One region of the Micromonospora sp. DT4 genome, then DNA from elsewhere that is predicted to be linked to it. Evidence: predicted binding sites of a transcription regulator. Region 1 holds the regulator's gene; each other region holds the start of a gene.
What was found. The regulator HrcA, encoded in region 1, represses chaperone genes, less so after heat shock. The targets are predictions, from matches to a motif close to GGTTNGCACNCTCNNNNNGAGNGTGCNAACC.

Region 1 (7,524 bases):
AGCACCGGCTTCGGGCACTCCCAGAGCGCCGCGAGCACGTCGCCCAGCATGCCGGCGGGCACCGTCCCGCTGGCGTACGCCGCAGCGGTCTCCTTCAGATCCGCGCCGGAGCAGAAGACCGGGCCGGCGTGATCGAGCACGATCACCCGGACCGCGTCGTCGGCCACCGCGTCCGCGAGCCCGGCCAGCAACTGGGTCATCAGGGCGGTGGAGAGCGCGTTGCGGTTGTGCGGGCTGTCCAGGGTGAGGGTGGTCACCCCACGGGCCGTGGTGACCCGCACGAGGACGTCGGGAGAGGTCATGCCGGGCACACTAGTGGCCATGCCCGGCGTCCTTCCAGATGGTGAGACCGTCCCCGTCGACGGATCGCTGCCCGCCACCGCCACCGCGGCGGTCGGCGCGCGCGGCTTCGGCGTGTACGTCCACGTGCCGTTCTGCGCCAGCCGCTGCGGCTACTGCGACTTCAACACGTACACGGCCGCCGAGCTGGGCGGGGGCGTCAGCCGCGAGTCGTACGCCGACTCCGTGCTGGCCGAACTGGCGCTCGCCTCCCGGGTGCTCGGCGACAACCCACCGCCCCGCGTCGACACGGTCTTCGTCGGCGGTGGCACGCCAACCCTGCTGCCCGCCGACGACCTGGCCCGCATCCTCGACGGCATCGACCGCACCTGGGGGCTCGCCGCCGACGCCGAGGTGACCACCGAGGCCAACCCGGAGTCGGTCACCCCGGAGTCGTTGCGGCGGCTGCGGGCGGCCGGCTACACCCGGATCTCGCTGGGCATGCAGTCCGCGTCGCCGGGAGTGCTGGCGATCCTGGACCGCAGGCACAGCGCAGGCCGGGCCACCGCCGCCGCCCAGGAGGCGCGCGAAGCCGGGTTCGACCACGTCAACCTGGACCTGATCTACGGCACCCCGGGGGAACGGGCCGAGGACTTCGCCGCCACGCTGGAGCAGGTCGTCGCCGCCGGGGTCGACCACGTCAGCGCGTACGCCCTCATCGTGGAGGACGGCACCCGGCTCGCCGCCCGGATGAAGCGCGGCGAACTGCCGTACCCCAGTGACGACGTGGCGGCGGACCGCTACCTGGCCGCCGAGGCCGCCCTCGACGCGGCCGGCCTGTCCTGGTACGAGGTGTCGAACTGGGCGCGCACCGAGGCGGCCCGGTGCCGGCACAACCTGCTCTACTGGACCGGCGCTGACTGGTGGGGCCTCGGCCCCGGCGCACACAGCCACGTCGGCGGGGTGCGTTGGTGGAATGTGAAGCACCCCACGACGTACGCCCAGCGGTTGGCCGCCGGGGCGTCACCCGGCCTGGCCCGCGAGGTGCTCACCGCCGACGAGGCGCACATGGAGGACGTGATGCTCCGGGTGCGGCTCGCCAGCGGCCTGCCGTTGGGAGTGCTCGACGCCGCCGGCCGGGCCGGCGCCGAGCAGGCCCTCGCCGACGGCCTGCTGGACGCCGGGAGGTACGCCGCCGGTCAGGCGGTGCTGACCCTGCGCGGCCGCCTGCTCGCCGATGCGGTCGTGCGCGACCTGCTGCCCTGACCTGCCGGGACCGGCCGGGGGAGCGGCCGGCCCGGATCACTTGACGAGGTTGGCCGAGAGCGGGTAGCGGTACTGGCTGCCCTCGTTGGCCTTGATGCCGGCGATGATGCCGAACACGGCCCCGAGGATGACGGCTGCCGCGACCCCGATGAAGCCGATGAGGATGCAGGACAGCACCCAGCCGACCAGGCCGACGATCGACCAGATGAGCTGGAAGTTGAGCGCCGACACGGCGTGCGCCCGGACGGTCGGGGACTGGTTGCCCCGGGCCAGCAGCGCCACCAGCGGAGCGATCCAGCCGAGCACGCCACCACTGATGATCATGCCGGCCGCGCCGCCGAAGTGCGCGACCAACGCCCAGGTCTTGTCCTCGTTGTTGGCGTAGCCGCCGCCGGGGCCGCCGTACGCGCCGCCGGTCGGATAGCCGCCAGTCGGGTAACCGCCCGGTGGGGGGTAGCCACCCGGCGGAGGGTAGCCGCCCGACGGCGGTTGGTCACCGGTGGGCGGCGGATAGCCACCGGCCGGGGGATAGCCGCCCGGGCCGGACGCCCCGGACAGTGGTGCGGTGGGCGGCTCGTCCGAGTAGGGCGAGCCGGGGGGAGTCGGCTCCGGCGGGTAACCGCCGGGGTCTCCCGCGCCGGGAGGGCGAGGTGGTTCAGTCATGGTTGTCACGGTAGGTGCCGATGGCAATGTCGCACCAGTGCGACACCGTCGGGCCGGTCCGGCGGCGCGGACAGCGAGGAGCTTGATCATCGCGTCGGCGGGGGCGCCGACGTAGACTGGCACTCGTTACAGTCGAGTGCCAGGACGGCCGGTCGGCCCGGATGGGCCGGCGGGCCGACGTGCGACAGGAGGTGCGGAGGATGGGTCTGGACGACCGCAAGCTCGCCGTGCTCCGCGCCATCGTCGAGGACTACGTCTCGACCCAGGAGCCGGTCGGCAGCAAGGCGCTGGTCGAGCGGCACCAGCTCGGGGTTTCCCCGGCGACGGTCCGCAACGACATGGCCGTGCTGGAGGAGGAGGGCTACATCCGGCAGCCGCACACCAGCGCCGGCCGGGTGCCCACCGACCGTGGCTACCGACTCTTCGTCGACCGGCTGTCCCGGGTCAAGCCCCTCAGCCCGGCCGAGCGGCGGGCCATCGAGCGCTTCCTCGTCGGCGCCGTCGACCTCGACGACGTGGTCCACCGCACCGTACGGCTGCTCGCCCAACTGACCCGTCAGGTAGCCGTCGTGCAGTACCCGAGCCTGGCCCGCTCCTCGGTACGACACCTGGAGCTGGTGCCGATCTCCACCACCCGGTTGATGCTCGTCATGATCGCCGACACCGGCCGGGTGGAGCAGCGGCTGGTGGAGCTGCCGGGGCCGGTGCCCGCCGACGACGTCACCGACCTGCGTCGCCTGGTCAACGAGAAGCTCGCCGGGGAGCGCATGTCGGACACGCCTCCCCTGGTCCAGGCGCTGGTCGAGGAGGCGCCGGTGCAGCTGCGCCCCGCCATGACCACGCTCTCCACCGTCCTGCTGGAGACGCTTGTCGAGCGGCACGAGGAACGCATCGCCCTGGCCGGCACCGCCAACCTGACCCGGGGTGGTTTGCTCGACTTCCAGGGTTCGCTGCGGCCGATCCTGGAGGCGCTGGAGGAGGAGGTCGTGCTCCTCAAGCTCATCGGCGAGACCGAGCCCAGCACGACCCGTGTGCTGATCGGCGACGAGAACGAGTTCGACAACCTGCGCGCCGCCTCGGTGGTCAGCACCGGGTACGGCCCGGGGGCGACCATCGTGGGCGGCCTGGGGGTGCTGGGGCCCACCCGAATGGACTACCCCGGCAATATCGCCATGGTGCGCGCCGTGGCACGCTACGTGGGCGAGCTGCTGGCCCAGAACTGACCAGTCAGGGCCGACGGCCGGCTGCGGCCGCCGGTCGGCGCAACGCGAGACGAACATGAGGACACGGAACGCAGTGGCCAGGGATTACTACGGCATCCTCGGTGTCAGCCGGGAAGCCTCCGATGACGAGATCAAGCGCGCCTACCGCAAGCTGGCGCGCCAGTTCCACCCGGACGTCAATCCGGACCCGGAGGCCCAGGAGAAGTTCAAGGACATCAACGCCGCGTACGAGGTCCTCTCGGACGACCGGAAGCGGCAGATCGTCGACCTGGGTGGCGACCCGCTCGCCCCGGGAGGCGGGGGCGCGGGCGGCCCGGGTGGTCCGGGCGGCGCCGGCCCGTTCGTCGGTTTCCAGGACATCATGGACGCCTTCTTCGGTGGCGCGGCGGGTGGCGCCGGCCGTGGGCCGCGTCCACGGACCCGGCCGGGCGCTGACGCGATCCTGCGCCTCGAACTCGACCTGCACGAGACGGCGTTCGGCGTCGAGGCCCCGATCACCGTCGACACGGCCGTGCTCTGCACCACCTGCTCGGGCGCGGGCACCGCGGCCGGCACCCACCTGGCGACCTGCGAGGCGTGCGGGGGTCGGGGCGAGGTGCAGTCCGTGCAGCGCACCTTCCTCGGCCAGGTGGTCTCGGCCCGGCCGTGCACCGTCTGCCAGGGCTACGGCACGACCATCCCGCACCCCTGCCCCACCTGTGCCGGCGACGGCCGGGTGCGCACCCGCCGCTCGCTGACCGTCAAGATCCCGGCCGGTGTCGAGGACGGCATGCGGATCCGGCTGGCCCAGCAGGGCGAGGTCGGCCCGGGCGGCGGCACCGCCGGCGACCTCTACGTGGAGATCCACGAGCGGCCGCACGACGTCTACTCCCGCAAGGGCGACGACCTGCACTGCCGCGTCACCGTGCCGATGACGGCCGCAGCGCTGGGCACCCGGCTCACCATCAAGACGCTGGACAGCGAGGAGACCGTCGACGTCAAGGCCGGCACCCAGCCGGCCAGCACGCTGCGGCTGCGCGCCCGGGGCGTACCGCACCTGCGCGGCACCGGCCGGGGTGACCTCTACGTGCACCTCGACGTCCGGACGCCCATCAAGCTCGACCCCGACCAGGAGAAGATGCTGCGCGACTTCGCCAAGACCCGTGGTGAGGAGGTCGCCGAGCTGACCAAGCAGGGCGGCTTCTTCTCCCGGATGCGCGACGCGTTCAACGGCCACGCCTGACGTGTCCGCGCCGCTGTTCCTGGTCGACGCGCTGCCCACCGGCGACGCGTTGACGCTCGACGGCCCCGAGGGGCACCACGCCGCCACCGTGCAGCGGCTGCGGGTCGGCGAGGAGCTGCTGCTCGCCGACGGCCGGGGTGGCACGGCCGCCGCCGTGGTCACCGCCGTCGGCCGGGGCAGCCTGGAGGTCGCCGTCACCTCCCGGGGGTACGCGGACGCGCCCGTACCCCGGATCGTCACCGTGCAGGGCATCGCCAAGGGTGACCGGGGCGAGCTGGCTGTGCAGGCGATGACCGAGGTCGGGGTGGACGAGATCGTGCCCTGGGCGGCGTCGCGTTCGGTGGCCCAGTGGCGCGGCGACCGGGGCGTACGCGCCCGGGAGAAGTGGGTAGCCACCGCCCGCGAGGCCGCGAAGCAGGCCCGCCGGCCCTGGTTGCCGGTCGTGGCCGGTGCGCCGGACGAGTCCACCGCCACGGTGGCCCGCCGGATCGCCGGCGCCGCCACCGGGTTCGTCCTGCACGAGGAGGCCGACGAGCGGCTCACCACCGCCGAGCTGCCCTCCACCGGTGAGATCGTCCTGGTCGTCGGCCCGGAGGGTGGCATCGCCCCGGCCGAGCTGACCGCCTTCCGTGAGGCCGGCGGCCGGCCGGTACGACTCGGGCCGGCCGTGCTGCGCACCTCCACGGCCGGCGTGGCCGCGCTCAGCGTGCTCGCCACCCGCCTCGGCCGCTGGTAACCCCACCTCCCGCTGCGACGGGTCGTGCCCGACCCAGACCACCGTGTGGGTGTCCTTTGCTCTGCTTCAGCGGAGGCAACAGTTCCTGCTCTGCCTCAGCGGAGGCAACAGTTCCGGCATTCGGGTGTTGCCGTGATTGAAGCAGAGCAAAGGACGCGACGAGCAGGTGGGAGGCGCCGGCCGCGTGGCGGCCCTCCGCACCGCGCAGATACTCGGTGACCATGTCGGTCGCCACGAAGCCCGGCGCGACGGTGGCCATCGCGATGCCATCCTGCCTCAGCCGTGCCTTCGTCCTTACACTGCCCCGATGGGATCCGACTGCCTGTTCTGCCGCATCGTCGCCGGGGAGATCCCGGCCACCGTGGTCCGCGAGACCGACACCACGCTCGCCTTCCGCGACATCGACCCGAAGGCCCCGGTGCACGTCCTGGTCATCCCGAAGGAGCACTACGCCGACGTCGCCACCCTCGCCGAGGGTGACCCGGCGCTGGCCGGCGCGGTGCTGGCCACGGCCGCCGCGGTGGCCGAGGACGAGGGGCTGCTCGGCGACGGGTTCCGGCTGATGTTCAACACCGGGGCGTACGGCGGGCAGGAGGTGTTCCACGCGCACGCCCACCTGCTCGGCGGTGCGCCACTCGGCCCGATGCTCGCCCGGGACCTGACGTGACGGGCGGCTCCGACGCGTACGCCCGGTTGGACCGGCTGGTCCGCCGGGTGCAGGCCGACGCCCGTGTCCCGGCGGTGTCGGCGGCGCTGCACCGGGCCGACCGCCCGCTGTGGAGCCGCACCGTCGGGGGCACCGGCACCGACAGCCCGTTGGGGCCGGGCACCCAGTTCCGCATCGGCTCGGTCACCAAGACCTTCACGTCGGTGCTCACCCTCCAGTGCCGCGACGACGGACTGCTGGATCTGGACGACCCCGTGGGTCGGCACCTGGACCTGCCGGCGCACGGCGAGCTGACCGTACGCCGGCTGCTGTCGCACACCGGCGGCCTGCAACGCGAGCCGTTCGGCGACGTCTGGGACACCCTGCACGCGCCGGACGCCGAGCAGTTGGTGGCCGAGCTGGACCGCGCCGAGCGGGTGTTGCCCACCGGCCGGCGTTTCCACTACTCCAACCTGGGCCTCGCGGTGCTCGGCCTGCTGGTCGGTCGGCTGCGCGGCGGAAGTTGGGCGGAGGTGCTCGCCGAGCGGGTGCTGACGCCGCTGGGGCTGACCGACACGACGGTGGCCCCCCGGCCCTCGGCGGCCACCGGCTACCTGGTCGACGCGTACTCCGACGAGGCCCCGCGCTTGGGTAGCTGTCCCAGCCCGCCAAATATCTGATCTTGGTTGAGGGTGCTACAGGCGGTTCGGCCCCGCGCAGCATTTCGTGCTGGCGGGGCCGGTCGCTACTGATCGCGGTGGTGTCAGTGGACGGCGTGGCGCTCGGGGAGGGCGAGCGGTTCGAGGTTGTCGTCTTCGTCTCGGTCGTCCTCGGGCTCGGCGGGGCTGTAGAGGTCGCTGCGGCGAGATGGCCAGCGCCGAGCACCAAAGGGCCACCGGCGGCCGACCGGCCCCCATTTTCGGTGGCAGCGCGCTGTACCTCGGCGATCGCGTTGGCGACCCGTACCTGGACTGGTCGGTGCCCGCCGGCGGCGGCGGCCTGGAACTCGCCAACGGCCCCGACGCCGTTCAGCTCGGCCTCAACCCGATGCAGTTGCGCGAGCTGGTCGACGCGCTGAGCGCCACTATTACCGCGGACGACATCAACGAGGCCTCCGGCGCCTACTGGCCCGCCGGGAACGACGACCGGTACATCGACTGGTCCGATTACGAGTACGAGCGCGGTTTCGACCTGGAGATCGGCGATGGCATCACCGCGGTGGCCGTCACCCTCAGCGTGAAGCAGCTGCGTACCTGGCGGGACTGGCTTGCCGCCGATCTTGCCGAGGCCTCGGTCCGATGGGCGCACCACGGCGGGTGAGGGTGCTGGGCGACCTGTTTCACGGGCGCGTGCCGGCCGGCGCGGTCTACGTCGGCCGGGCCGCGCCCGGCCTGCGGGCCAGCCGCTGCGCCAACCCGCACCGCGCCGGCGCCTGCCGCCGCTGCGGCCACGAGCACGACCAGGCCGGCGCGGTCACCGCGTACGCCGT
Region 2 (11,996 bases), on a different contig from region 1:
CCCCCTACCGTTTTGGTAGAGGAGGCAGCCATGACCACGGATGACGACCAGACCGAGGACGGCCCGCCGATCACCTGGAAACCGGTCGGCGAGCTGCCCGGCCAACTGCCGTTCGACCGACTGGACTACGGCGACGCCGAGCAACTGGCCGAGATGACCACCGACGGTCAGCCGGCGACCGAGGAGCCGCAGGAGATGGTGGACGCGCCGATCCAACTGCTGCCGCCGTACGACCGGGCGCAGAAGCGCCGCAACCAGCGTCCACTGCCCACCTGACGACGAACGGGGCGGACCGCGTCAGCGGCCCGCCCCGTTCGGTGTGTCGGAACTGGACTCAGAAGTCCATGTCCCCGCCACCCGGGCCAGCCGGGGCAGCCGGGGTCTTCTCCGGCTTGTCCGCGACGACGGCCTCGGTGGTGAGGAACAGCGCGGCGATCGACGACGCGTTCTGCAGCGCCGAACGGGTCACCTTGGCCGGGTCGATGATGCCCGCGGCCAGCAGGTCGACGTACTCGCCGTTGGCGGCGTTGAGGCCGTGACCCGCTTCGAGGTTACGGACCTTCTCCACCACGACGCCGCCCTCGAGGCCGGCGTTGACGGCGATCTGCCGCAGCGGGGCGTCCAGCGCCACCTTGACGATGTTGGCACCGGTCGCCTCGTCGCCGACCAGGTCCAGCTTGTCGAAGGCGGTCTTGCCGGCCTGCACCAGCGCGACGCCACCACCCGGGACGATGCCCTCCTCGACGGCCGCCTTCGCGTTGCGAACGGCGTCCTCGATGCGGTGCTTGCGCTCCTTGAGCTCGACCTCGGTGGCCGCGCCGACCTTGATCACCGCAACGCCACCGGCCAGCTTGGCCAGCCGCTCCTGCAGCTTCTCGCGGTCGTAGTCGGAGTCGCTCTTGTCGATCTCGGCCCGGATCTGGTTGACCCGGCCCTGGATCTGCTCGGCGTCACCGGCACCGTCGACGATGGTGGTCTCGTCCTTGGTCACCACGACCTTGCGGGCGCGGCCCAGCATGTCGACGCCGACGGCGTCGAGCTTGAGGCCGACCTCCTCGCTGATGACCTGACCACCGGTGAGGATGGCGATGTCGGCGAGCATGGCCTTGCGGCGGTCACCGAAGCCCGGCGCCTTGACGGCGACCGACTTGAAGGTGCCCCGGACCTTGTTGACGACCAGGGTGGCCAGGGCCTCGCCCTCGATGTCCTCGGCGATGATCAGCAGCGGCTTGCCGCCCTGCATGACCTTCTCCAGGATCGGAAGCAGGTCCTTCACCGACGAGATCTTGCTGTTGACGATCAGGAGGTAGGGGTCGTCGAAGACGGCCTCCATGCGCTCCGGGTCGGTCATGAAGTAGGCCGAGATGTAGCCCTTGTCGAAGCGCATACCCTCGGTGAGCTCCAGCTCCAGCCCGAAGGTGTTGCTCTCCTCGACGGTGATGACGCCTTCCTTGCCGACCTTGTCCATCGCCTCGGCGATGATCTCGCCGACGCTGGTGTCACCAGCGGAGATGGAGGCGGTGGAGGCGATCTGCTCCTTGGTCTCGACGTCCTTGGCGAGCTTGGACAGCTCCTCCGAGACGCTCGCGACCGCAGCCTCGATGCCCCGCTTCAGGGCCATCGGGTTGGCGCCGGCCGCCACGTTGCGCAGGCCCTCGCGAACCAGGGCCTGGGCCAGGACGGTCGCCGTCGTCGTGCCGTCACCGGCGACGTCGTCGGTCTTCTTCGCGACCTCCTTGACCAGCTCGGCGCCGATCTTCTCGTACGGGTCCTCGAGCTCGATTTCCTTGGCGATGCTCACACCATCGTTGGTGATGGTGGGGGCACCCCACTTCTTCTCGAGCACGACGTTGCGGCCCTTGGGGCCGAGGGTCACCTTTACGGCGTCAGCGAGCTGGTTCATGCCCCGCTCGAGGCCACGGCGAGCCTCTTCGTCGAACGCGATCATCTTGGCCATACGGCGTTGTCCTCCTGGACACTCACGGGCCACCCGAGATGTGTGCCCCGGATGGGCCGCCTGGTGTACGCACCTTGGGACGTCGCCACCTGGCGACGACGACGTCCTTCGGCCGGGCCGGATAGCCCGCGACGACCGGCCATGTGCTGCCCCGGCGTCTCCACACCGGCACAACCAGGCCCCACCGTCCCGACCATTGGCACTCACGGTATGCGAGTGCCAATGACTTGTTTAGCACTCTCACCTGCCGAGTGCAAGCACGATGAGCCCGGTCAGCCGAGTTCCGCGGCCAGTGTGGCCCCGTTCACGGGCCCTTCGTGAGCGCGTTGCTCCGCGTACGTGATCAGCAGACCGACCAACTGGACGAGGTGCGCCGGCAGGGCCAACACCGCCGCGAGGCCGATGACCGCCACCACCCCGACGGCGGTGCCCGGGGACGCGAACGGATCCGTGCCGAGCGCGGTGGTGCCGGCCGATTCCAGGAAGCTGGGAACCAGGGTTCCGATGATCACCGCCACACCCACCAGCGCCACCCGCCCGAGCAGCATCCCGAGCCGGTCGTGGAACATCCGGAACGACCGGCCGATCGGGTTGTCCCGCTCGAACAGGTAGACCGGTCCGGCCATGCTCAACGCGAACGCCAGGTAGATGCCCGGCAGGACGCAGAAGCAGATTCCGACGCCGATGAGCAGGCTGACCAGCAGAGTCCAGCCCCACGCGCCGAGCGCCCGGCGCAGCCCGTACCGCAGCGCCGCGTCGAGGCGGGCGGGCCGGCCGGCCGCCTGCTGGGTGATCACCCAACTGCCCGCGGCCCAGCCCAGCGCCTGCACCAGGCCGATCACCAGGCTGCCGCCGACCAGCACGACGACGAGGGTCAAGAGGCCGGTGGCGAAGTTGTCCGGGAACCCGGCCGACGGGTTCGTCTCGGCCTGCGCCTCCCAGCCGGGCGACGGGTCCACACCGAACGAGATGACCGAGAGCACCGCCGCCGGCAACACCTGCGTGAGCAGCATGATCGGCACCAACTGCCGCCAGCCCCGGCGAAGCGCGCCCCAGAACCGCTCGAACCAGGCACCGATGCCGGCACCGGGCGGAGTGACCAGGGGGTCGTTCGGGTCGAGGCCGTAACCCGGCGGGTACCAGCCGACCGGCGCCCCCGGGTACCACGGCTGTCCGCCGTAGGGACCAGCCCCCGGCGGGTAGCCGCCGACCGGAGGCGAGGTCCAGCCCTGCGGCGGCGGGGCGTGCTGACCCCAGGCTCCCTGCGCGGGGTCCCAGCCCGGCGGCGGACCGACGGGCGGACTCCAGGCTCCCGGCGCGGGGTTCCAGCCCTGCGGCGGTACGCCGACGGGAGGCATCGCGACGCCGGACTCGGCCGGCACGCCCGGGGCCGCGCCGGACGAAGGCGGCATGCCCGGGGCCGCACCGGACTCGGCCGGCGTGCCGGAGCCTTCGGCGGGTGGGGTGGGGTCGGACGGGCCCGGCTCACCCGGCCCGGAGGGCGTGGCGGGTGGCGGCGTCTGGTCGGTCATGAACCCTCCTCAGCATCGGCTGGAACGGTTCACGATCTTCCCGGGCGGGCGTCCGCGCCGCAGCCCCGACTCGCCAGCCGATCGGGGGGAACCGCCGGCGAGCAGATCGGGGAATCGGTCAGCCGATGACGCGGACGTGCTCCGCCTGCGGACCCTTCTGGCCCTGGGCGATCTCGAACTCCACCCGCTGGCCGTCGTCGAGCGCCTTGTAGCCGTCCATCTCGATCGCGGAGAAGTGGACGAACACGTCCTGACCGCCGTCCACGGCGATGAAGCCGTAGCCCTTCTCGGCGTTGAACCACTTCACGGAACCCTGTGCCACGGTGCACTTCCCTCACTCTGCGCGGCGTTGCCTGCCCGGACGCCGGCACGGCCGGACGCCCTCGGACCACCGCTCCGGCGATCGACGACGACCGCTGAAAGAGGTGATCGAAATCGCACGCTACACGAGGAGTGACGGTCGCGCACGACCACAAATCGGGCATGGACCAGGGCGCCTCGACCGCGCTGACTGATTCATGACGATGGTTGCCTTTGGCCGGATGTAGGCGATCTGGCCGCCGTGTATCGCGGTGCGCATCCGCCCCTGTGGTAGGCCGGTCGGGCCGCGGCGTCCGCCAACGTCTCCAGGAAGGCCAACGGCGAGCGACCGTTCCGCCGGCGTGCCCGACGAGCCGACCGCCCGGGTCCGCGACGAACTGCGCGTTGTGGGGACCGGTCGACGTGTACGCCACCCGGGCGGCAACTCGTTGTCCGAACGATCCGGGGCTGAACAAGTGAGCCCGTCCCAGGGCAGAACCCCGGTGATGTCCTAAGGCCGCAACGTCAGCGACAACCGCGTCCACGTGAGGGTTTCCGGGGCAGCCCGCCCCGCGCGGGGATCAAGCCTGACCGCCCGGAGCGGGGCGGGCTGCCCCGGAAACCCCTAACCACAACCAGTCAGACAGGGCGGCGGGACTGCACGATGCGAAAGCGGTTCGCCACGTACGCTCCGTCCGTCAGGGTCGAGTTGGCCGCCGCGTTGGCGCCGCTGCCGTGGAAGTCGGAGAAGGCCGCCGACTGGTTCACAAAGACACCGCCGGTGAGGTTGCAGGACAGGTGTACCCCGACCTCGACGGCGACCGCCTCGGTGGCGTCCAGCACCGCCTCGTCGGTCGAGTAGACCCCGGCGGTCAGCGCGCCCTTCTCGCCGACGGTCTTGCGCAGCAGCTCCAGGCTGTGCGCGGTGGAGTCGGTCGCGATGGCGAACGAGATCGGCCCGAACCACTCCCGGCCGTACGTGTCCGCGTCGCCGGCGGTCAGCTTCACGATCGTCGGGGTACGCACCACCGCGTCGGCGTACGACGGGTGGGCCACCGTCCGCGACTCCAGCACGGGCGAGCCGACCTTGGTCACCTCGGCCAGTCGCTCCAGCACCCCCTCGTTGACGATCGCGCCGGTCAGCTCGACGCCCCGGGCCGGGTCGGCGGTGAGCTTGCCGACCGCCGCGGCGATCCCGCCGGCCACCTCGTCGAAGCTCTTGTGCCCCTGATCGGTCTCGATGCCCCCGGCCGGGATGAGGATGTTCTGCGAGGTGGTGCACATCTGACCGCTGTAGAGGGTCAGCGTGAAACCGAGGTTGCGGCACATGCCGGCGAAGTCGTCGGTCGAGTCGATGACCACCGTGTTCAGGCCGGCCTTCTCGGTGTAGACCGATGCCTGCCGGGCGTGAGTCTCCAACCAGTCGCCGTACTCGGTGGAGCCGGTGAAGTCGACGATCTTGACGGCCCGGTGCAGGGCCAGGTCGCTGGCGAGCTTCTCGCCGGGCGCCTCGGCGGCCAGCAGGACCAGGTTCGGGTCGAAGCCGGCCTCGGCCAGCACCTCCCGCGCGTACTTCACGGTGATCGCCAGCGGCAGCACCGCGCGCGGGTGCGGCTTCACGATCACCGGGTTGCCGGTGACCAGCGAGGCGAACAGCCCGGGGTACGAGTTCCAGGTCGGGAACGTGTTGCACCCGATCACCAGCGCCACGCCACGCGGCACCACGTGGAACGTCTTGGTCATCCGCAGCGGGTCGCCCTTGCCGGCGGCCTTCTCCCAGCCGGCGGTGCCCGGGTGCCGGGTCATCTCGGCGTACGCGTACGCCAGCGCCTCCAGCGCCCGGTCCAGCGCGTGCGCGCCGCCGGCCTGGAAGGCCATCACGAACGCCTGCCCGCTGGTGAACTGCACCGCGTTGGCCAGCTCGAAGATGTGCTTGTGCAGCCGGTCGAGGATCTCCAGACAGACGCCCACCCGGGCCTGCGGACCGGCGTCGCGCCAGGCCGGCAGCGCGGCGGAGGCGGCGGCGACCAGCTCGTCGGTGCCGGCGTGCGGGTAACGCACCGCCAGGTCGACCCCGAACGGGCTCGTCTCGGTGGCGATCCGCCCGCCGGTGCCCGGCTGGTCGAGCGGAAAATCACCACCGAGGTACGCCTCGAAGGCGGCCTTGCCGTCGGCGGCGGCGGTCTCGCCGTACACGCGGGGGCTGGGGGACTCGGGATAGGCGGACCAGTAGCCCCGCTCCGTGATCGCGGCCAGCGCACGGTTGAGGGTGTCGGCGTGCCTGTCGTACAGGGGATGCGGGGTCTCCGTCATGCCGCCATCATGCATGACGGAGCTCCGCGAACAGTAGGGGCGCAGACCCGTCAGAGGGAGCGGGTGCCGGGCATCGGGGGGTGGAATTGGGCGTCGAAGCGTTGCCGGCAGGACGGCGGGAGGTCGGGCAGGTCGGCCTCGGTGGCCGCCGCGCCGATCCGGTACGCCTCGTCGACCGCGGCCCGGTCGGTGCCGTCGAACGGCGCGATCGTGATGCTCATGCGGGTGAGCCTGGCAGGAGCAAAAGCGACAGGGCCAGCGATTATTCGCTGGCCCTGTCGGACGTGGTCGGGAGGGACATTCGCACAACGCCTCCGGCGTTGGGTCGCAAGAACTTCAAAAGTCTTCGGCGAAATGCCCTCCCGCACGGAGCATCTTGCGCCGTCCGGTTCCTGCCGTCAAGTCCTGAGCGGCGGGTTTTCCACACTCACAGCGAAAACCCAGTCACCGGGCGGATTCAGCCCAGGAGCCCCGCGTCGCGGGCGGCACGCAGGGACGGCTTGATCTGGTGGGTCGGGCCGACCTGGGCGGCCACCGCGTCAATGGTCTTCAGACCCTCGCCGGTGTTGAAGATGACCGTCTCCGCCGTCGGGTCGAGCCGACCGGACTCGACCAGCTTGCGCAGCACCGCCGCGGTCACGCCGCCCGCCGTCTCGGCGAAGACGCCGGTGGTACGGGCCAGGTCGCGGATGCCGGCGCGGATCTCGTCGTCCTCGGCGTACTCCATCCAACCGCCGGTGCGGCGCACCGCCTCCAGGGCGTAGAGGCCGGCGGCCGGGTCGCCGATGTTGAGCGACTTGGCGATGCCGGTGGGCTTGACCGGGGTGATCGTATCGGTGTCGGCGTGCAGGGCCGCCGCGATCGGGTTGCAGCCGGCCGACTGCGCCCCGAAGACCTTCCAGCCGCCCGCCGGGGCCTCCACCAGGCCGATCTCGACCAGCTCGGAGAACGCCTTGTCAATCTTGGTGAGCAGTTCGCCGCTGGCCATCGGGATGACCACCTGGGCCGGAATCCGCCAACCGAGCTGCTCGGCCACCTCGTAGCCGAGGGTCTTGGAGCCCTCCGCGTAGTACGGCCGGACGTTCACGTTGACGAACGCCGTGTCCTCGAACTCGTCGGTCTCCACCAGCTCACCGCAGAGCCGGTTGACGTCGTCGTACGAGCCGTCGATGGCGACCAGTTCGCCGCCGTACACCGCGGTGGTGATGATTTTTCCCTGCTCCAGGTCGCAGGGGATGAAGACGATCGAGGGCACGCCGGCGCGGGCCGCATGCGCGGCCACCGAGTTGGCCAGGTTGCCGGTGGAGGCGCAGGCGAACCGGGTGAACCCCAGCGCCTTCGCGGCGGTCAGCGCCACCGAGACGACCCGGTCCTTGAACGAGTGGGTCGGGTTGGCGCTGTCGTCCTTGACCCAGAGCGGCGCGGTGATGCCCAGCTCGGCGGCGAGGTGCGGCGCCGCCACCAGCGGGGTCAGCCCCGGATCGAGGGTGACACGGGTGGCCGGGTCCTGCCCGGCAGGCAGCAGCGCGGCGTACCGCCAGATGTTGTTCGGGCCGGCCTCGATCTGCTGGCGGGTGACCGCGGCCAGGGCCGCGGTGTCGTAGTCGACCTCCAGCGGACCGAAACACTCGTAACAGGCGTGCTGGGCGGCGAGCGGGTAGCGGGCCGAACAGGCGCGGCAGACGAGGGCGCGGGCGGGGCTGGCGGAGGTGTCGATGCCGGAGGCGGCGAGCGTCGACGTCATGGCGAGAGTCCTCTCATCTTTCCCCGCATCGCACGGTGCGGCGGGGACGGAATTGGCACCTGCCCCGCCGGTCGCTCAGCAGTGAGCGCGCGGGGTGGTTGCCGGGGCGTCGTCGGGCCGTATCCCTCAGCCCCTCTGGATGAGGTATGCAGTTGTGCCGTCGAGTCTAGGCAACGTTGCCCGGCGCCTCCACCGGGCATCCCAGCAAGTGGGTCAGCGGGAGGCCACCGTCACCGGGTAGACCACCGCGACGGGATCGGTGACCGCCGTCGGCCGGGGCGGCGACGAGCACGGCGTACGCCAGTTGCGGAGCGACCGCCACGAGGTCGGCAGCGGCCGGCGCGTGCTGCCATCCGACGGCGGCCGATCCCTCACGGAGCAGCAGGATGGCGACCAGGACGACGGCGGCGAGGCCGCGTGCGGCAGCTTCGACTTCGGCGTCTCGAAGGTGACCCGAAGTCACCACCTCAAGGTGCTGCGCGAGGCCGGCCTGACCCGCACCCGGGCCGCCGGCACGAGCCGCCTGGTCCGACTGCGCCGCGACGAGGTGGACACGCTCTACCCCGGCCTCCGGACGCGGTCCTCACTCCCCGCCCACTCGCATAGACAAGACAGGGCAGTGTCGCCAAAACGGGGTGGTGTGATGCCCGTGAGATGCGCTCAGTTAGCCATGGCCGCCCGCCGATCACGTTTGCCTTCCATGACAAATCCACCGTCTCACCGCGCACGGTCGGCGTCATACTGGTACAACAGGTCGGGCTCACCCCCGAGGAAGCCAGGGAGGTGCTGAAAAATGCCTGAAAACGTCATCGATCCTCTTCATCGCCGCGGTTCCCTCAGACACCCTTCATGATCTTTCCATGCAATTTCATCCGTCCGGCGATGCAGCGGTAGTGGTGTGCAACGTAGCTGACGAGCTCCTGTGGTCGTTTCATCTCACCAACGCCGAGGATCTTGACGTTGAGGCCCGACCACTGGGCGACCTCGGACTTTCCGGCGAAACCACGATCGCGGAGGTCATGCGCCAACGCCCGGCGGGCTTCCCAGCACCGGCTTTGCTGGCTAGTTGAACGGGTAACGGACGGCAGCCCATCGGCCCGCGAACTTCTCGGCTCCACTTTGCGCGACTGTGACAAGCGCGTCGCCGAAGCCGATTCACCGAAGCTCCGGCGACGCGCGTTACGGGTGCGGTCAGGCGTTTACCGGGCTGGGCTCGGCCATCGACGGCGCCGGCGCGTCGGCGCGACGCCGGAACAGCAGCGCGTCGAGCGCCCACGGGCCCGAGCCGAGCGTCGCGACCAGCAGGAACGACCAGCAGAAGAGGGCTGCCAGTTCACCGCCGTTACGTAGCGGCAGCAGGTCGTCCGGCTGGTGCACGACGAAGTAGGCGTACGCCATCGAGCCGGACGCGAGGAGCGCGGCGGGTCGGGTGAAGAGCCCGACCAGCACCAGCGCGCCGCAGATGAGCTGGATCAGGGCGGCCCACCAGCCCGGCCAGGTGCCGAGCGGTACCGCCTTGCCAGTCATCGGGTTGCCGCCGAACAACCCGAAGGCCGAGGAGAGGCCGTGCAGCGTGAACAGCAGGCCGATCACGATGCGGAACAGGGAGAGGGTCGGCCCGCCGAGCCGAGAGACGTTCATGGAGACCTCCATCGAAGGGGACAGATCTCTCCCATGATGGGGCCTCAAGGCATCGATGTTAATAACATCCTTGATGGTGGGAAAATCCCCGGCGGGAGCACTCGGAGCGCGATCACCTGGGCCGCATTTGCCCTGATTTGATCCGCCCGCAGCGGTGGCCTTCGCGCATTGGGAGCGCTCCCGAACCCTCAACGTACCGGCTGGCGTAGTACCCGTACACCCTGTCGAGCTGCCCCGAATGTGGGGCAAGCGGCTGCCACCAGTGCGGCGACTCGGTCGCTACGCCACCTCGCTCGCCGAGATGGCTTGTACTTGATCGACCGGAGGATCGAGACCATGCGGTCGGCATCATCGTTGGAGAACAGCACCTCGGGACCGCGCGGGGCGACGCCGTTGAACGGGGACTCGTAGAGGCGCCCCGGTTCCATGACACCGTTCATCGTCAGGTCGTTGATGATCAGGTTGATGAAGTCGAGCTGGGCGCCGTTGAGTGTGCGGTCGATCAGGAATTCGCTGAACGCCTCTTGAGCCGCCGCCCTGTCGAGCCCGGTCAAGGTGCGGATGAACAGCCCCAGGCCCTCGGAAGCCCGCCGGGCTTGGTCGATGTCCTGCTTGTCGCCAACGCCGCTCTCGCCGAGCATCCGCTCCAGCCCGGCATCGCTGATGACGGTACTCGCAGGCGCGAGTCCGGCAGTCCTGCAACGGATCGGAGGCCAACCGACTGGTGCTCGCCGATCGGTGCAGGAAGCGCGCACACTGCTGCACCTGTCGATGGACAGCCTTCGGGGCTATCTACGCTCGATCTGATCTATACGCTCTCGGGCTTCTCGGCGACGTAGGTGCCCTTGCCCTGGTGCCCCTCCACCAAGCCGCGCTCGCGGAGAATCCGCAGCGCCTGCTGGGCCGTCGTGACACTGATCTTGTACTGCTCGGCCAGTTGCGCATAGGTGGGCAGCTTGTCCCCAGGGGCCAGCTCACCCTCGTCGATCTGCGTGGTGATGGTGTTCACGACACGGATGTAGTCGGCAATGCGGTTGGGCATCAGGTAGCACTCCTCGCTCGGCCCAACCATTGCAACACGCCAACTTAGTTACCTACAACTTCGATGTTGACGTAGATAACTTAGACACCTACTGTCGGAGCTGCGAACCTCCTCGCTCGGCAGCAGGAGCTTCGTCCCTCCGGGTGTACGCCCGGACTGCCGGGGCAGCGCGCAGGACGGCTCGGATGTCCCCCATCCGGGCTGGTTGTCGCGCTGCCCCGGCACCCCGACGACCGCACGAGGAGGCTCAACGATGACCGTGACCGAGGCGAGCGCCGCCTGGGAAATCGACCAGGTGGCCGGCGAGGTGCGCGAGACGTACCTGGCGGTGGCCGCCGCGACCGTCCTGTTGGAGCGGACCAGCGCCGGCTGCGCCCACCCGGCGATCCGGCACGCGCGGCGTCGCGGAGACGACGCGCTCGACCTGGCCGGCGACGCGGAGCGGCAGCTCAGCGACGGTGTGAGCCGGCTACGTACGGCGGCCGGTCAGCCCAGCATCGGTGACCTGGTCGAGGTGCTGGACACCGCCCGCGACCAGTTCAATGCCGCCGCCGCGCGGGTCGGTCAGCTTCCGGCGCGGATCACCACAGCTCGGCAGCAGCTCGCCGACGCCGGTCAGCCCGACCTGGCCGCGGAGGCGGCGAGCGGGCAGTGGTCCCGCGCCGCCGAACAGCTCGACCTGATGGCCGAGAGCCTGACGGCGGCCGTCGAGGCGCTCACGTCGTACACCGAGGGGTTGTCCGGAGCGACCATTTGAGGCCGGCCCGGGACGGGTGCTGGCCGGTCGCGCCCGTCCCGGCGCCGCCCGAGCCAAGGGAAAAGTCATGACGGAGTACGAGGTACCGCCGCGCTGGATCGTGCACCTACCTACGACCTTGACCAGCGTCGACGGCGCGCGGGCATTGGCCGAGGCGCTACGTGACTCGCTCGGGCACGTCACCGCCATCGACTTCGGTGAGACGACGCTGAGCGAGGAGGACCGCCAGTTCGTGCGTACCCGCGTCTGGTGCGACCACCGGCTGCCCGGCGGCGCCCGCTGCACCCTGCCCGCAGACCACCCCGGCGGGTCATGTGTGGTCCATTCCTGACCGCCGTGAAAGCATGCTCTGATGAGTAACGAGAGCCGCCGTCGTAAACGCGCCAGGTCCAGCCGCTCGGGCCAGCAGGTAGTGCGCCGGGCCCGTCCCGTCGAGCCGGTCCAGTGCGACTGCCCGGCCTGCTCGGATGCGGACTTCGATCCGCAGAGCTTCATCGACGATCTGGTTGACGAGGGCGCCAACCTGGTCAAGGCGGATGACCCGATCGAGGCCGAGTTGTTCGCCGCGACGTTCCTCTCCGCCGGTGACCTCGCCGGCGAGGACTTCATCAAGGCCCTCGACGAGGGCATACTGCCGGCCGTCGCCGCGGTCGGCACGCCGGAAGCGCTCGCGGTGCTGCTCGCGATCGACTCCGTCCGCGAGGGCACCG
Region 3 (11,996 bases), on a different contig from region 1:
CTTCCTTGGTCACGTAGCCGTCGGCGATGACGTCCTTGATGGTGTCCTTGTAGATGGCCTTCGGGGTGAGCAGCACCGAGGGGACGTCGCGGTTGCCCTCGGGGTCCTTCACCGTCTGGCCGGTGTCCTTCTTCTCGCCCTTGGCGAGCGCGATGGCGAGGTCGGAGGCGGCCTTCGCCTCTTCGCGGACGGCCTTGTAGACGGTCATGCACTGGTCACCGGCGAGGATGTTCTGCAGGCCCTCGGTGCTGGCGTCCTGGCCGGTCACCGGCACCTTGCCGTTGAGCTTGTTCTTCTTGAGGATCGAGATGGCGGCGTTGCCGAGGCCGTCGTTGGCGGCCAGCACGCCGTCGATCTTGCCGCTGGCCTTGGTGAGCTGCTGCTCGAAGATCGTCGCGGCCTGCGCGTTGTCCCACGCCGGCACCGAGTCCTCGGGGCCCTTGGTGTATTCCTTGGAGTCGAACTTCGGCTTGAGCACCGAGTCGTAGCCGGCCTTGAACAGGGTGGCGTTGTTGTCGGTGGGGGAGCCGTTCAGGTACGCCACGACGGGGTTCTTGGCGTTCTTCTCAGTCAGGCACTTGGACAGACCCTCGCCCTGGAGCTTGCCGACGGTCTCGTTGTCGAAGCTGACGTAGTACTGGGCGGAGCCGCCCAGGGTGAGCCGGTCGTAGTCGATGGTGGCGACGCCCTGCGACTTGGCCTTGTCGAGCACGGCCTTGCCGGTGCCGGAGTCCAGGTTGACGATCATCAGGGCGGTGACGCCGCTGGTGATCATCTGGTCGGCGATGGTCTGGAAGGCGGTCTTGTCGTTCTGGGCGTTCTGGATGTCGTACTTGACGCCGGCGGCCTTGAAGGCCTCCTCCAGGAACCGACGGTCCGCGGTCTCCCAGCGGGCCGAGGATTTGCTGTCCGGGAGGATCACGCCGATCTTCGGGGTCTTGGCGGAGCCGCCGGCGTCGGAGCCGGAGTCGTCGTCGCCGCACGCGGTCAAACCGCCGGTCGCGAGCAGGCCCACGGCGGCGATGGTGAGGATCCCCTTACGCATGTGCAGGGTCCTTTCGGAGGTGGGGGAGGTGTTGTTTTGTTGTGTCCGGCAACGTATTTCGCGTCACACCAGCACCACAAGACCGCGCAGGTCCCAAGTTTGTTGGAGGCGATAACAATTCAGCAACGCGACTGTTACTCCCCGGCCATCGCGCCGGGCGGTCGATGTAACGAAATGCGTCAGTGGCTCTGCAGCGGCGCGGTGCGGGCCTCGGTCGACGCCACCAGGTCCGCTGCCGCCAGTTCGAGTTGCAGGCCGCGCCGGCCCGTCGAGACGTAGCTGGTCGGCAGATCCAGCGCCGAGTCGGCGCCGTAGTTCGGGGCGTCCGGCGAGACCCGGTACGGGTGGGTGCGATGCGCGATCCCACGCTTGACCAGTAGCGCCGTCGCCGGCGTGCCCTGTCCCGCCACGTCGACGGCGCTAGTCGACCGGTCGGCCGATCAGCACGGTCGGGGCTCCGGCGACGCGGGTGAGCACCAGGCTCGCCGCCTGGTCGCCGGCCAACCGCAGATCCCGCCGTAGCTGCTCCGGGGTGAGTGCCGAGCCTCGTTTGAGGATCTCCACCCGGCCCACCCGGCGCTCGCGCAGCAACGCCCGCAGTCGCTTGAGCGAGAACGGCAGCACGTCGGTGATCTCGAGGCAGCGCGCGTACGGGGTGCGCGTCGGATGGTCGGCGTAGAGGTACGCGATGCTCGGATCGCCCAGGGTGGCGTCCAGTTCGGTGGCCAGCTCGGCGACGAGGTGCGCGCGGACCACCGCCGCGTCCGGGTCGTACAGGTAGCGGCGCGGCGACCCGACCGGTGCGTCGTCGGCGCCCGACCCGGTGAGCTGACGGCGGTCGTTCTCGACGCCCCGCTGGCGGTAGAGGGTGGCGCGGCGAGGCACCTCGGCGAGTTCGCCGCACCAGAGCGCGGCCTCGACCAGGTCGCCGTCCACGGAGACCCACTCCGCCTCCGCTCCCGCCGGGATGAGCGCGTGCTCCAGGCCCGGCGCGACCTTCACCACCGTGCGCGGCACCCGCTCGGCCAGCCCCGTCACGAAGTCCCACGGCGGCGAGTAGGCGCGCGGATCGAAAATCCGTCGACCGGTGCCGGTGGCGCGTCGGGCCGGGTCGCAGAAGACGCCATCCACCCGGGACACGTCGAACGCGGTCGCGTCGCCGCACTCGACCGTGAACAGGTCGGCCAGCCCGGCAGCGGCGGCGTTGGCAGCGGCCATTTCCGCGGTCACCGGGTCGGCCTCCACCCCGTACACCCGGATTCCGGCGCGGGCTGCGGCCAGGGCGTCGGCGCCGAGGCCGCACCCGAGGTCGGCCAGGGTCCGCACTCCGGCCGCGTGCAGCCGGGCGGCGCGACGGTCGGCGACCACCCGGCGCGTGGCCTGTTCCAGGCCGGGGCGGGTGAGGAACATCCCGGCGGCGGCCGGGCCGAATTTGCCCACCGCCCGGTGGCGCAGCTCGGCCTGGGTGAGTGCCGCCGCCGCCAGCGTGGGCGGCACCCCGGTCGCGCGCAGCGCCGACGCCGCGGTCAGTGGGTCGCCGCCGGCCAGTTCGGCCGCCGCCGCGAGGGCGGCCGACCCCTCGGGGGTACGCAGTGCCGAAAGCTGATCGAGATCCACCTGCTCATTCTCCCGGCCCAGGTGAAAATACCGCTGGCGGGGCGCGACGCGCTGGCACTCTCCTTGACGGAGTGCTAGCCACGGAATAACCTGCGATTAGCACTCTCACCCTGAGGGTGCCAGCTCCCGGGTCTCGTGACCCGGGCGCGCACGCCAGGCGGACCGGCACCCGCGACGACGGCCCCGCCCGGTGGCATGAGGCAGATTGACGCTGGTCAGCCCCGCTGGCCGGCAACGAAACCAGTACCCCAGGAGGGTATGCCCGTGACTACCGCGACCAAGGTTGCGATCAAGCCGCTCGAGGACCGCATCGTGGTCCAGGCGAACGAGGCTGAGACCACCACGGCGTCGGGCATCGTGATCCCCGACACCGCCAAGGAGAAGCCGCAGGAGGGCACCGTCCTCGCTGTCGGTCCGGGGCGCGTCGACGACAACGGCAACCGGGTTCCGGTTGACGTGCAGGTCGGCGACACCGTCCTCTACTCGAAGTACGGCGGCACCGAGGTCAAGTACGCCGGCGAGGAGTACCTGGTGCTCTCCGCCCGCGACGTCCTCGCGGTCATCGAGAAGTAAGCAACCGATCAGTGTCGCTGCCCCGGTCCGGCTCGCCGGGCCGGGGCAGTGGCGCTTCGAAGGGACATTCATGGCGAAGATCCTCAGCTTCTCGGACGACGCCCGACACCTGCTGGAGCACGGTGTCAACGCCCTCGCGGACGCGGTCAAGGTCACCCTCGGCCCGCGCGGGCGCAACGTCGTCCTGGACAAGAAATTCGGTGCGCCGACGATCACCAACGATGGCGTGACCATCGCCAAGGAGATCGAGCTCACCAACCCCTACGAGAACCTCGGCGCGCAGCTGGTCAAGGAGGTGGCGACCAAGACCAACGACGTCGCCGGCGACGGGACCACCACCGCGACCGTGCTGGCGCAGGCGATGGTCCGTGAGGGCCTGCGCAACGTGACCGCCGGGGCCAACCCGGCCGGCCTCAAGCGGGGCATCGACGCGGCGGCCGCCAAGGTCTCCGAGGCGCTGCTCGGCCGGGCCGTCGAGGTCACCGGCAAGGAGTCGATCGCGAACGTGGCGACGATCTCCGCGCAGGACGCCACCATCGGCGAGCTGATCGCCGAGGCGATGGAGCGGGTCGGCCGCGACGGTGTCATCACCGTCGAGGAGGGCTCGATGCTCACCACCGAGCTGGACGTGACCGAGGGTCTCCAGTTCGACAAGGGCTTCATCTCGCCGAACTTCGTCACCGACCTGGAGGGTCAGGAGTCCGTCCTGGAGGACGCGTACATCCTGGTCACCACCCAGAAGATCTCGGCGATCGAGGAGCTGCTGCCGCTGTTGGAGAAGGTCCTGCAGAACAGCAAGCCTCTGCTGATCATCGCCGAGGACGTGGACGGGCAGGCGCTCTCCACCCTGGTGGTCAACTCGCTGCGCAAGACCATCAAGGTCTGCGCGGTCAAGGCCCCGGGCTTCGGCGACCGGCGCAAGGCCATGCTCCAGGACATCGCGATCTCTACGGGCGCCGAGCTGGTCGCCCCGGAGCTGGGCTACAAGCTCGACCAGGTCGGCCTGGAGGTGCTCGGCACCGCCCGGCGCGTCGTGGTCGACAAGGAGAACACCACGATCGTCGACGGCGGCGGCCAGAAGACCGAGGTCGACGACCGGGTGGCCCAGATCCGCAAGGAGATCGAGGCCTCCGACTCCGACTGGGACCGGGAGAAGCTGGCCGAGCGGCTGGCCAAGCTCTCCGGCGGCATCGCCGTGATCAAGGTGGGTGCGGCGACCGAGGTCGAGATGAAGGAGCGCAAGCACCGCATCGAGGACGCCATCGCGGCGACCAAGGCCGCGGTCGAGGAGGGCACCGTGCCCGGCGGCGGCGCCGCCCTGGTGCAGATCCTCCCCGTGCTCGACGACGATCTGGGCTTCACCGGCGAGGAGAAGGTCGGCGTCTCGATCGTGCGCAAGGCGCTGGTCGAGCCGCTGCGCTGGATCGCGCAGAACGCCGGCCACGACGGCTACGTCGTGACCCAGAAGGTCGCCGGTATGCAGTGGGGCAACGGCCTCGACGCCGCCACCGGCGAGTACGGCGACCTGGTCAAGTCCGGCATCATCGACCCGGTCAAGGTGACCCGCAACGCCGTCACCAACGCCGCGTCGATCGCCGGCCTGCTGCTCACCACGGAGAGCCTCGTGGTGGAGAAGCCGGAGCAGCCCGAGCCGGCCGCCGCCGGTGGTGGGCACGGCCACGGCCACGGCCACGGCCACCAGCACGGCCCGGGCTTCTGACCCGGTAGCGACACCCGTCCCGGGGCACACCGTCGTACGGCGGTGTGCCCCGGTTCGTCTGCGCGATCATTACCAACCACTGACGTCGTTGGCGACCTGCCCTGATGATCGCGCACACTGGGCCGATGAGCACCACGTCACGGCGGTACGCCGCGCTGGCCGGAGTCACCGCCGCCACCGTCGCGATCGGCATCGCGGAGCCGGTGGCGGTGCTGACCGGCCCCCGGTCGGCGCCACTGGTCGCGGTCGGCGGGGTGGTCGTCGACGCCGTCCCCGAGCCGCTCAAGCAGTTCGCCATCGACGTCTTCGGCACCGCCGACAAGGTCGCCCTGCTGACCGGAACGGCCCTGCTGCTGGGCGCGTTCGCCGCGCTGCTCGGAATGTTGGCGGTCCGCCGGCTGGCCCTGGGCATGGCCGGTATCGCCGCCTTCGGCGTCGTCGGCGTGGCCGCCGCGCTGTCCCGTTCCGGCGCGGACGTCTTCGACGCGCTGCCGTCACTGATCGGCGGCGGGCTCGGCGCCCTGGTGCTCTGGCTGTTCATCGCCGGCCCGTTCGAGCTGGAACCCTGGCCCTGGACCCCACCCAGCACCCCCCACCCGGCCGTTGCGGACGGCCCTGTCGAGCGGCCGGTGACACCGGCCGCGCCCGTCGAGGGCGTCGATCCGGAGTCGCGCCGACGGTTCCTGACCGGCACGGGTGTGCTGCTCGGGACGGCGGCCGTGGCCGGTCTCGGCGGGCGCTGGCTGTCCGGACGGCGGGGCGTCTCGGCGGCCCGGGACGCGATCCGGCTGCCCGCGCCGGCCGCCCCCGCGCCGGCCGTGCCGGCGGGCGCGGATCTGTCACTGGCCCAGCTCGCGCCGTACGTCACCCCGAGTTCCGGGTTCTACCGGATCGACACGGCACTGGTCGTGCCGCAGGTGAACCCGGACACCTGGCGGCTGCGCATCCACGGCCGGGTGGGTACCGAGCGCACCTACAGCTACGCCGACCTGCTGGCCCGGCCGTTGGTCGAGCGGTACGTCACGCTGGCCTGCGTCTCCAACGAGGTCGGTGGGGACCTGATCGGCAATGCGCGCTGGCTCGGCGTACCGCTGCGGGAACTGCTGGACGAGGCCCAGCCGGACGAGGACGCCGACCAGGTCGTCGGCCGGTCGGTCGACGGTTGGACCTGTGGCACACCCACCGCGGCGCTCCGCGACGGGCGGGACGCGCTGCTGGCGATCGGCATGAACGGCGAACCGCTGCCGGTCGAGCACGGGTTCCCGGTGCGGATGGTGGTGCCCGGTCTCTACGGATACGTGTCGGCCTGCAAGTGGGTGACCGAGCTGGAGCTGACACGCTTCGCGGACTTCGACGCGTACTGGGTGCCGCGCGGGTGGTCCGCCCAGGGGCCGATCAAGACCCAGTCGAGGATCGACGCGCCACGGCGGCGCAACCGGCTGACCGCCGGCCCGGTGACGGTGGCCGGCGTGGCCTGGGCGCAGCACCGGGGGATCAGCCGGGTCGAGGTACGCGTCGACGACGGCCCCTGGCAGGAGGCCGAGCTGGCCCCGACGGTGTCCGTGGACACCTGGGTCCAGTGGTCCTGGCGCTGGGATGCCACGCCGGGCGAGCACCGGCTCCAGGTCCGGGCAACGGACGCGACAGGCGAGACACAGACCGACCACACCCAGGGCGTCGCCCCGGACGGCGCGACAGGCTGGCACACCGTCCCGGTAAACGTCCGCTAACCCGCTAACCCGCGCCCCGGCCCTCACCCCGGCCCTCACCCCCGGTGATCATGAGGTTGTTGCCCCGGCCAGCGGCGTGTCGTGGCGATAACTTCATGATCACCGGGGTCAACCCGGGATGGCGGACGCGGGAACCGCGCTCCCGCCCAGCGGGAGCGCGGTTCGCGGTGTCGGGGTGTGTGTCGGGTCAGGCCACGTTGCGCTGGGCCGGGACCGTCGACTTGTGCGGGCGGCCCAGGCGGGCCTCCAGGCGGGCCACGTCGACGCGAATCTGCCGGCGGTCCGCCAGGTCCTCCCAGCCGACAGCGAGCAGGCGCAGTCGCTCCGACTCGCTGAAGCCGCCCCACACGCCGTATGGCTCGCGGACGGACAGGGCATGCGCGGCGCACTCGGCGCGGACCGGGCAGGCGCGGCAGACCGCCTTGGCGGAGGACTCCCGCCGCAGCCGCGAGGATCCACGCTCCCCGTCCGGGTGGAAGAACTGCGCGCTGTCCCGGCCTCGGCAGGCACCGAGCCGCTGCCAGTCCCAGAGGTCGACGATGGGTCCGGGCAGTCTACGTACGTTCGACATCAGCACCCCTCCTCCCGCGCGGCACCGCGAGAATGCTTGTGGCCGGCTTCCGGGCGGCGGGCCGCGCAGGCGCACCGTTCCCGGCCTGGACCCCCCGGTACCCAGGTCACCGCCGGCTCACACGTCTGTGATCGAAAACGCCCGGCGAGTTGTGGCTTTTGCCCCATCTGTCGGAAAAGTTCAGATGATTGCCGGGAACCTCCTCCCCAGCCGACGCCGTCATGGTCTGCTCGTGTGCGGAGAGGAGACCATCACAGTGCGTACCGTTCTTGTGTGCGTTCGGACACCGCTTGCGGCCCAGCACCTCACTTCTGCTGCCGCACGGCTGGGCTTGTCCGCGATCGTTCGTACCGCCGTCTCCGATCCTGAGGTGATGTTGCGACTCGCCGAGCGGCCGGCCGACGTCGTCCTCGCCGACACGGCCCTCACCCGGCCGGACAGCGCGGGTTTCGTCCGCCGGGTGCTGGCCCGCGCGCCGCAGGCCGCGGTCCTGCTGCTCGGCGCCGAGGAGTCCGAGGCGGCGGCCGCCACCATCAGCGCCGGCGCCCGGGGATTGATCCAGAACGCCGACCATGACCTGACCAGTGCCGTGGCCAAGGCCCTGCTCCTGCTGACCGCGCCCGGCCGGGCCTCCCGGCAGCGGGTCACCGACCCGGCCCGGGACGCGGCGGCGGTCGGTGGTTCGGGCCGCTCCGCGCCGTCGGTACGCGGCTCCGCCGAGCCCGGCTGGACCGCCGCGACCGGCGACGGACCGGCCGGGGTGGCGTCGGTGCCCGTGCAGCGGGGCGACGACGAGGTCGAGTCCCCGACCGACGGCTCCGCCACCGGGCCGTCCGACGCGGCCCGGCCCGGCCCGGGGGGCGTCCGTGGGGGCCGGGCGTCGATCGGGCTCACCGAACGGGAACTACAGGTGCTGCTCGGCATGGCCGAGGGCAAGAGCAATGCCGAGATCGGTCGGGAGCTGTTCGTGTCGGAGGACACCGTCAAGACACACGCGCGACGGCTGTTCCGCAAGCTCGGCGCGCGGGACCGCGCCCACGCCGTCGCCGCCGGTTTCCGAGCCGGGCTGGTCTCCTGACGCCGCGCCGCAACCCGCCGCGCCTTGATCGTGCTCGAACCAACCTGGAAGTGACCTGGAAGTAGTGGCCTGCCTGTCCGGTGAGGCCACTACCTCCTTGTTCCAGCACGATCCTGAGCGGTCCGGAAGTGCCGCCGAGGGTGGAGGGTGGCCTCGGCGTGGCCCGGGAAGGGAGCGCGCCGGGGCGGGCGAGACCTCACTCGGTGGTGGCGGTGCCCGGCTCGTCCTCGGTGCCCTCGGTCAGGGTGTCGTGCACCCCGTCGGCGTATCCACGGGCGTAGTCCCAGGTCACGTAGTGGTCCGGGTCCGGGTCGTACGCCGGCTCGTGCACGCGCGGCCGCCCCGAGTTGAGCAGGTGCCGCAGGTTGCCCCGGAGCAGGTCCCAGTCGAAGTAGTGCGGTTCCCGGCAGTCCTCGCATTCGATGACCAGCCCGCGCACGCCGATGGGCGCCAGCAGGGCCTGGTAGATCTCCAGATCGGCGAGATCCTCCAGCACGTCCTGCCGCTCGACGTCGGTCAGCGGATCCGGCGTGGCGTCGTCGCCCGGATCGTCCAGCCCCGCGGTCGGGTCGGCTGGGTCGCCGTTGAACGGGTCGATGGGCTCCTCGTGCACCCCCTCACCGTAGACCCAACGCGGCGCGGACGTCCGCCCCCCGGCACCGCGCCAAGGCGGCCGCCGCCGATCCAGGTCGCGCAGGTCACTGGGTACGATGGGACGACGTGCCGGCGCCGTGGCGTGTTCCGGTGCCCGCCCGCGCCACCTCGCTGAAGCCCATCCGAGCAGCTCAGGGGAGCAATCGTGGAAAATTCGCCCAGCACCGATCTTCCGGCCGGCGTTGAGCACGCCGACCTGGGCGGCCACCTGCCCGAGCTGCCCGCCGGCTCGGCCCGGGTCGTTCCGCTCGGGCTCACCTTCGATGACGTGCTGCTCCAGCCGGGCGAGTCGGACGTCGTGCCCAGTCGGGTCAACACCCGGACGAAGCTCACCCGCAACGTCGAGCTGACCGTCCCGCTGCTGTCCAGCGCCATGGACACGGTCACCGAGGCGCGGATGGCGATCGCCATGGCCCGCCAGGGCGGCATCGGCGTGCTGCACCGCAACCTCTCCCTGGAGGACCAGGCCCTCCAGGTCGACCTGGTCAAGCGCTCCGAGTCCGGCATGATCACCAACCCGGTGACCGCCAGCCCGGACGACACGCTGCGCGAGGTCGACGAGCTGTGCGGGCGGTACCGCATCTCGGGCGTCCCGGTGGTGGACGGCAACGGCCAGTTGGTCGGCATCGTCACCAACCGCGACATGCGCTTCGTCACCGAGCCGGACACCCCGGTCCGCGAGATCATGACTCGGACGCCGCTGGTCACCGCCCAGGTCGGGGTGAGCAAGGACGAGGCGCTCTCGCTGCTGCGCCGCCACAAGGTCGAGAAGCTGCCGATCGTGGACGACGCCGGCCGCCTGCGCGGGCTGATCACCGTGAAGGACTTCACCAAGAGCGAGCAGTACCCGAACGCCACCAAGGACGACGCGGGCCGGCTGCGGGTGGCCGCCGCCATCGGTGTCGGCGAGGACGCGTACAAGCGGGCCCGCACGCTCGTCGACGCCGGCGTCGACGTGCTGATCGTGGACACGGCGCACGGGCACCAGCGGGCCGTGCTCGACATGGTCCGCCGGCTCAAGAAGGACGTCACGATCGACATCGTGGGTGGCAACGTGGCCACGTACGCCGGCGCGAGGGCGCTCGTCGAGGCCGGCGCCGACGGGGTCAAGGTGGGTGTGGGCCCGGGCGCGATCTGCACGACCCGGATCGTCGCCGGCGTCGGCGTCCCCCAGATCACCGCGATCATGGAGGCGGCCCGTGCCGCCCGCCCGGCCGGCGTGCCGGTGATCGGCGACGGTGGCATCCAGTATTCCGGTGACATCGCCAAGGCCCTGGTCGCCGGCGCCGACACCGTGATGCTCGGCAGCCTGCTGGCCGGCTGCGAGGAGAGCCCCGGCGAGCTGATCTTCATTAACGGAAAGCAGTACAAGGCGTACCGCGGGATGGGCTCGCTCGGCGCGATGCAGTCGCGGGGGCAGGCCAAGTCGTACTCGAAGGACCGGTACTTCCAGCAGGACGTGCTCGCCGAGGACAAGCTGGTCCCCGAGGGCGTCGAGGGTCAGGTGCCCTACCGGGGCCCGCTGTCCGCGGTCGCCCACCAGCTCATCGGCGGGCTGCGGGCCGCCATGGGGTACGTCGGCGCGGAGAGCATCCCCGAGCTGCACCGGCGTGGCCAGCTGATCCGGATCACCGCGGCCGGGCTCAAGGAGAGCCACCCGCACGACATCCAGATGACCGTCGAGGCGCCCAACTACCACTCCCGCTGACCATCCCCCAACAATCTGGAGTCCCCCATGCGTGACGTGGTCGAGATCGGGCTGGGCAAGACCGCGCAGCGCGGCTACCACCTGGACGACATCGCCATCGTGCCGAGCCGCCGGACCCGGGACGTCGACGACGTCTCGACCGCGTGGCAGCTCGACGCGTACCCGTTCGGCATCCCCTGTGTCGGGCACCCCTCGGACGCCACGATGAGCCCGTCCTCGGCGGTCCGGCTCGGGCAGCTCGGCGGTCTCGGTGTGCTGAACGTCGAAGGGCTGTGGACCCGTTACGAGAACCCGACGAAGGTGCTCGACGAGTTGGCCGGCCTCGACGAGGAAGCCCGCGCCACCAAGCGGCTCCAGGAGGTGTACGCGGAGCCGATCCGCCCGGATCTGATCGCCGAGCGGGTCCGCGAGCTGCGCGCCGGTGGCGGCACGGTGGCCGTGCGGGTCTCCCCGCAGCACACCCTCGCGCTGGCGCCGGTGATCCTGGACGCCGGGGTGGACATCCTGGTCATCCAGGGCACCATCGTCTCGGCCGAGCACGTCTCGACGACCGACGAGCCGTTGAACCTCAAGGAGTTCATCGCCGACCTCGACCTGCCGGTGATCGTCGGCGGCTGCACGGACTACAAGACGGCGCTGCACCTGATGCGTACCGGCGCGGCCGGCGTGATCGTGGGCATCGGCGGCGACGAGTGGTCGACGACCGAGTCGGTGCTGGGCATCCGGGTGCCGATGGCCACCGCCATCGCGGACGCCGCGGCGGCCCGCCGGGACTACCTCGACGAGACCGGTGGCCGGTACGTGCACCTGATCGCCGACGGTGACATCCAGACCTCTGGTGACATCGCCAAGGCCCTCGGCTGCGGCGCGGACGCGGTGATGCTCGGCGAGCCGTTGTCGCTGTGCGACGAGGCGCCCGCCGGTGGCGCCTGGTGGCACTCGGCGGCCAGCCACCCGTCGCTGCCCCGGGGCACCTTCGAGGTGTCCGGTGAGCCGCTCGGCTCGATGGAGCAGCTGCTCTTCGGCCCGGCCGACGAGGCCGACGGTCAGCTCAACCTGTTCGGTGGGTTGCGTCGGGCGATGGCCAAGTGCGGTTACCGCGACCTCAAGGAGTTCCAGAAGGTCGGCCTGGTCCTCGACCGCTGACGAGTTGACGCTGGAAGGCCGGCCCCGCGATCCTGCGGCGCCGGCCTTCGTCGCCTGCCGCGAGGGGGTCGCTCCCCGATACGGCCATCGGACGACGTACCGCTGGCTACGCTCGTTCCTGACCCGGGGATGGCGTAGAAGGAGTCGTGCATGG

Region 2: the regulator HrcA is predicted to act here: its motif matches at 2,152-2,182, upstream of groL (chaperonin GroEL).
Region 3: the regulator HrcA is predicted to act here: its motif matches at 2,757-2,787, upstream of groES (co-chaperone GroES).

The regions. Positions count from the first base shown of each region.
Region 1 covers NZ_JBNCKT010000163.1:745-8,268, forward strand. Annotated here, with positions in the region: gene ACLQ24_RS27245 (enoyl-CoA hydratase-related protein) at 1-302, opposite strand, end outside; gene hemW (radical SAM family heme chaperone HemW) at 322-1,545, shown strand; gene ACLQ24_RS27255 (DUF4870 domain-containing protein) at 1,582-2,208, opposite strand; gene hrcA (heat-inducible transcriptional repressor HrcA) at 2,409-3,431, shown strand; gene dnaJ (molecular chaperone DnaJ) at 3,505-4,653, shown strand; gene ACLQ24_RS27270 (16S rRNA (uracil(1498)-N(3))-methyltransferase) at 4,655-5,389, shown strand; gene ACLQ24_RS27275 (histidine triad nucleotide-binding protein) at 5,697-6,056, shown strand; partial or broken gene ACLQ24_RS27280 (serine hydrolase domain-containing protein) at 6,053-6,706, shown strand; gene ACLQ24_RS27285 (hypothetical protein) at 6,903-7,355, shown strand; gene ACLQ24_RS27290 (DUF4326 domain-containing protein) at 7,334-7,524, shown strand, end outside.
Region 2 covers NZ_JBNCKT010000015.1:5,560-17,555, forward strand. Annotated here, with positions in the region: gene ACLQ24_RS07390 (hypothetical protein) at 31-276, shown strand; gene groL (chaperonin GroEL) at 335-1,957, opposite strand; gene ACLQ24_RS07400 (hypothetical protein) at 2,230-3,489, opposite strand; gene ACLQ24_RS07405 (cold-shock protein) at 3,608-3,811, opposite strand; partial or broken gene ACLQ24_RS07410 (GNAT family N-acetyltransferase) at 4,140-4,232, opposite strand; gene paaN (phenylacetic acid degradation protein PaaN) at 4,429-6,102, opposite strand; gene ACLQ24_RS07420 (hypothetical protein) at 6,153-6,323, opposite strand; gene thrC (threonine synthase) at 6,560-7,846, opposite strand; SAM riboswitch class I at 7,857-7,992, opposite strand; gene ACLQ24_RS07430 (hypothetical protein) at 8,013-8,309, opposite strand; gene ACLQ24_RS07435 (hypothetical protein) at 8,683-8,964, opposite strand; gene ACLQ24_RS07440 (DoxX family protein) at 9,038-9,487, opposite strand; gene ACLQ24_RS07445 (type I restriction-modification enzyme R subunit C-terminal domain-containing protein) at 9,676-10,128, opposite strand; gene ACLQ24_RS07450 (GntR family transcriptional regulator) at 10,296-10,529, opposite strand; gene ACLQ24_RS07455 (hypothetical protein) at 10,783-11,286, shown strand; gene ACLQ24_RS07460 (hypothetical protein) at 11,354-11,617, shown strand; gene ACLQ24_RS07465 (plasmid pRiA4b ORF-3 family protein) at 11,639-11,996, shown strand, end outside.
Region 3 covers NZ_JBNCKT010000037.1:17,627-29,622, reverse strand. Annotated here, with positions in the region: gene ACLQ24_RS13480 (sugar ABC transporter substrate-binding protein) at 1-1,045, opposite strand, end outside; gene ACLQ24_RS13475 (hypothetical protein) at 1,225-1,455, opposite strand; gene ACLQ24_RS13470 (THUMP-like domain-containing protein) at 1,466-2,662, opposite strand; gene groES (co-chaperone GroES) at 2,921-3,235, shown strand; gene groL (chaperonin GroEL) at 3,306-4,955, shown strand; gene ACLQ24_RS13455 (molybdopterin-dependent oxidoreductase) at 5,081-6,685, shown strand; gene ACLQ24_RS13450 (WhiB family transcriptional regulator) at 6,873-7,256, opposite strand; gene ACLQ24_RS13445 (response regulator transcription factor) at 7,513-8,334, shown strand; gene ACLQ24_RS13440 (DUF5319 domain-containing protein) at 8,531-8,947, opposite strand; gene guaB (IMP dehydrogenase) at 9,134-10,696, shown strand; gene ACLQ24_RS13430 (GuaB3 family IMP dehydrogenase-related protein) at 10,724-11,842, shown strand; gene ACLQ24_RS13425 (M1 family metallopeptidase) at 11,993-11,996, shown strand, end outside.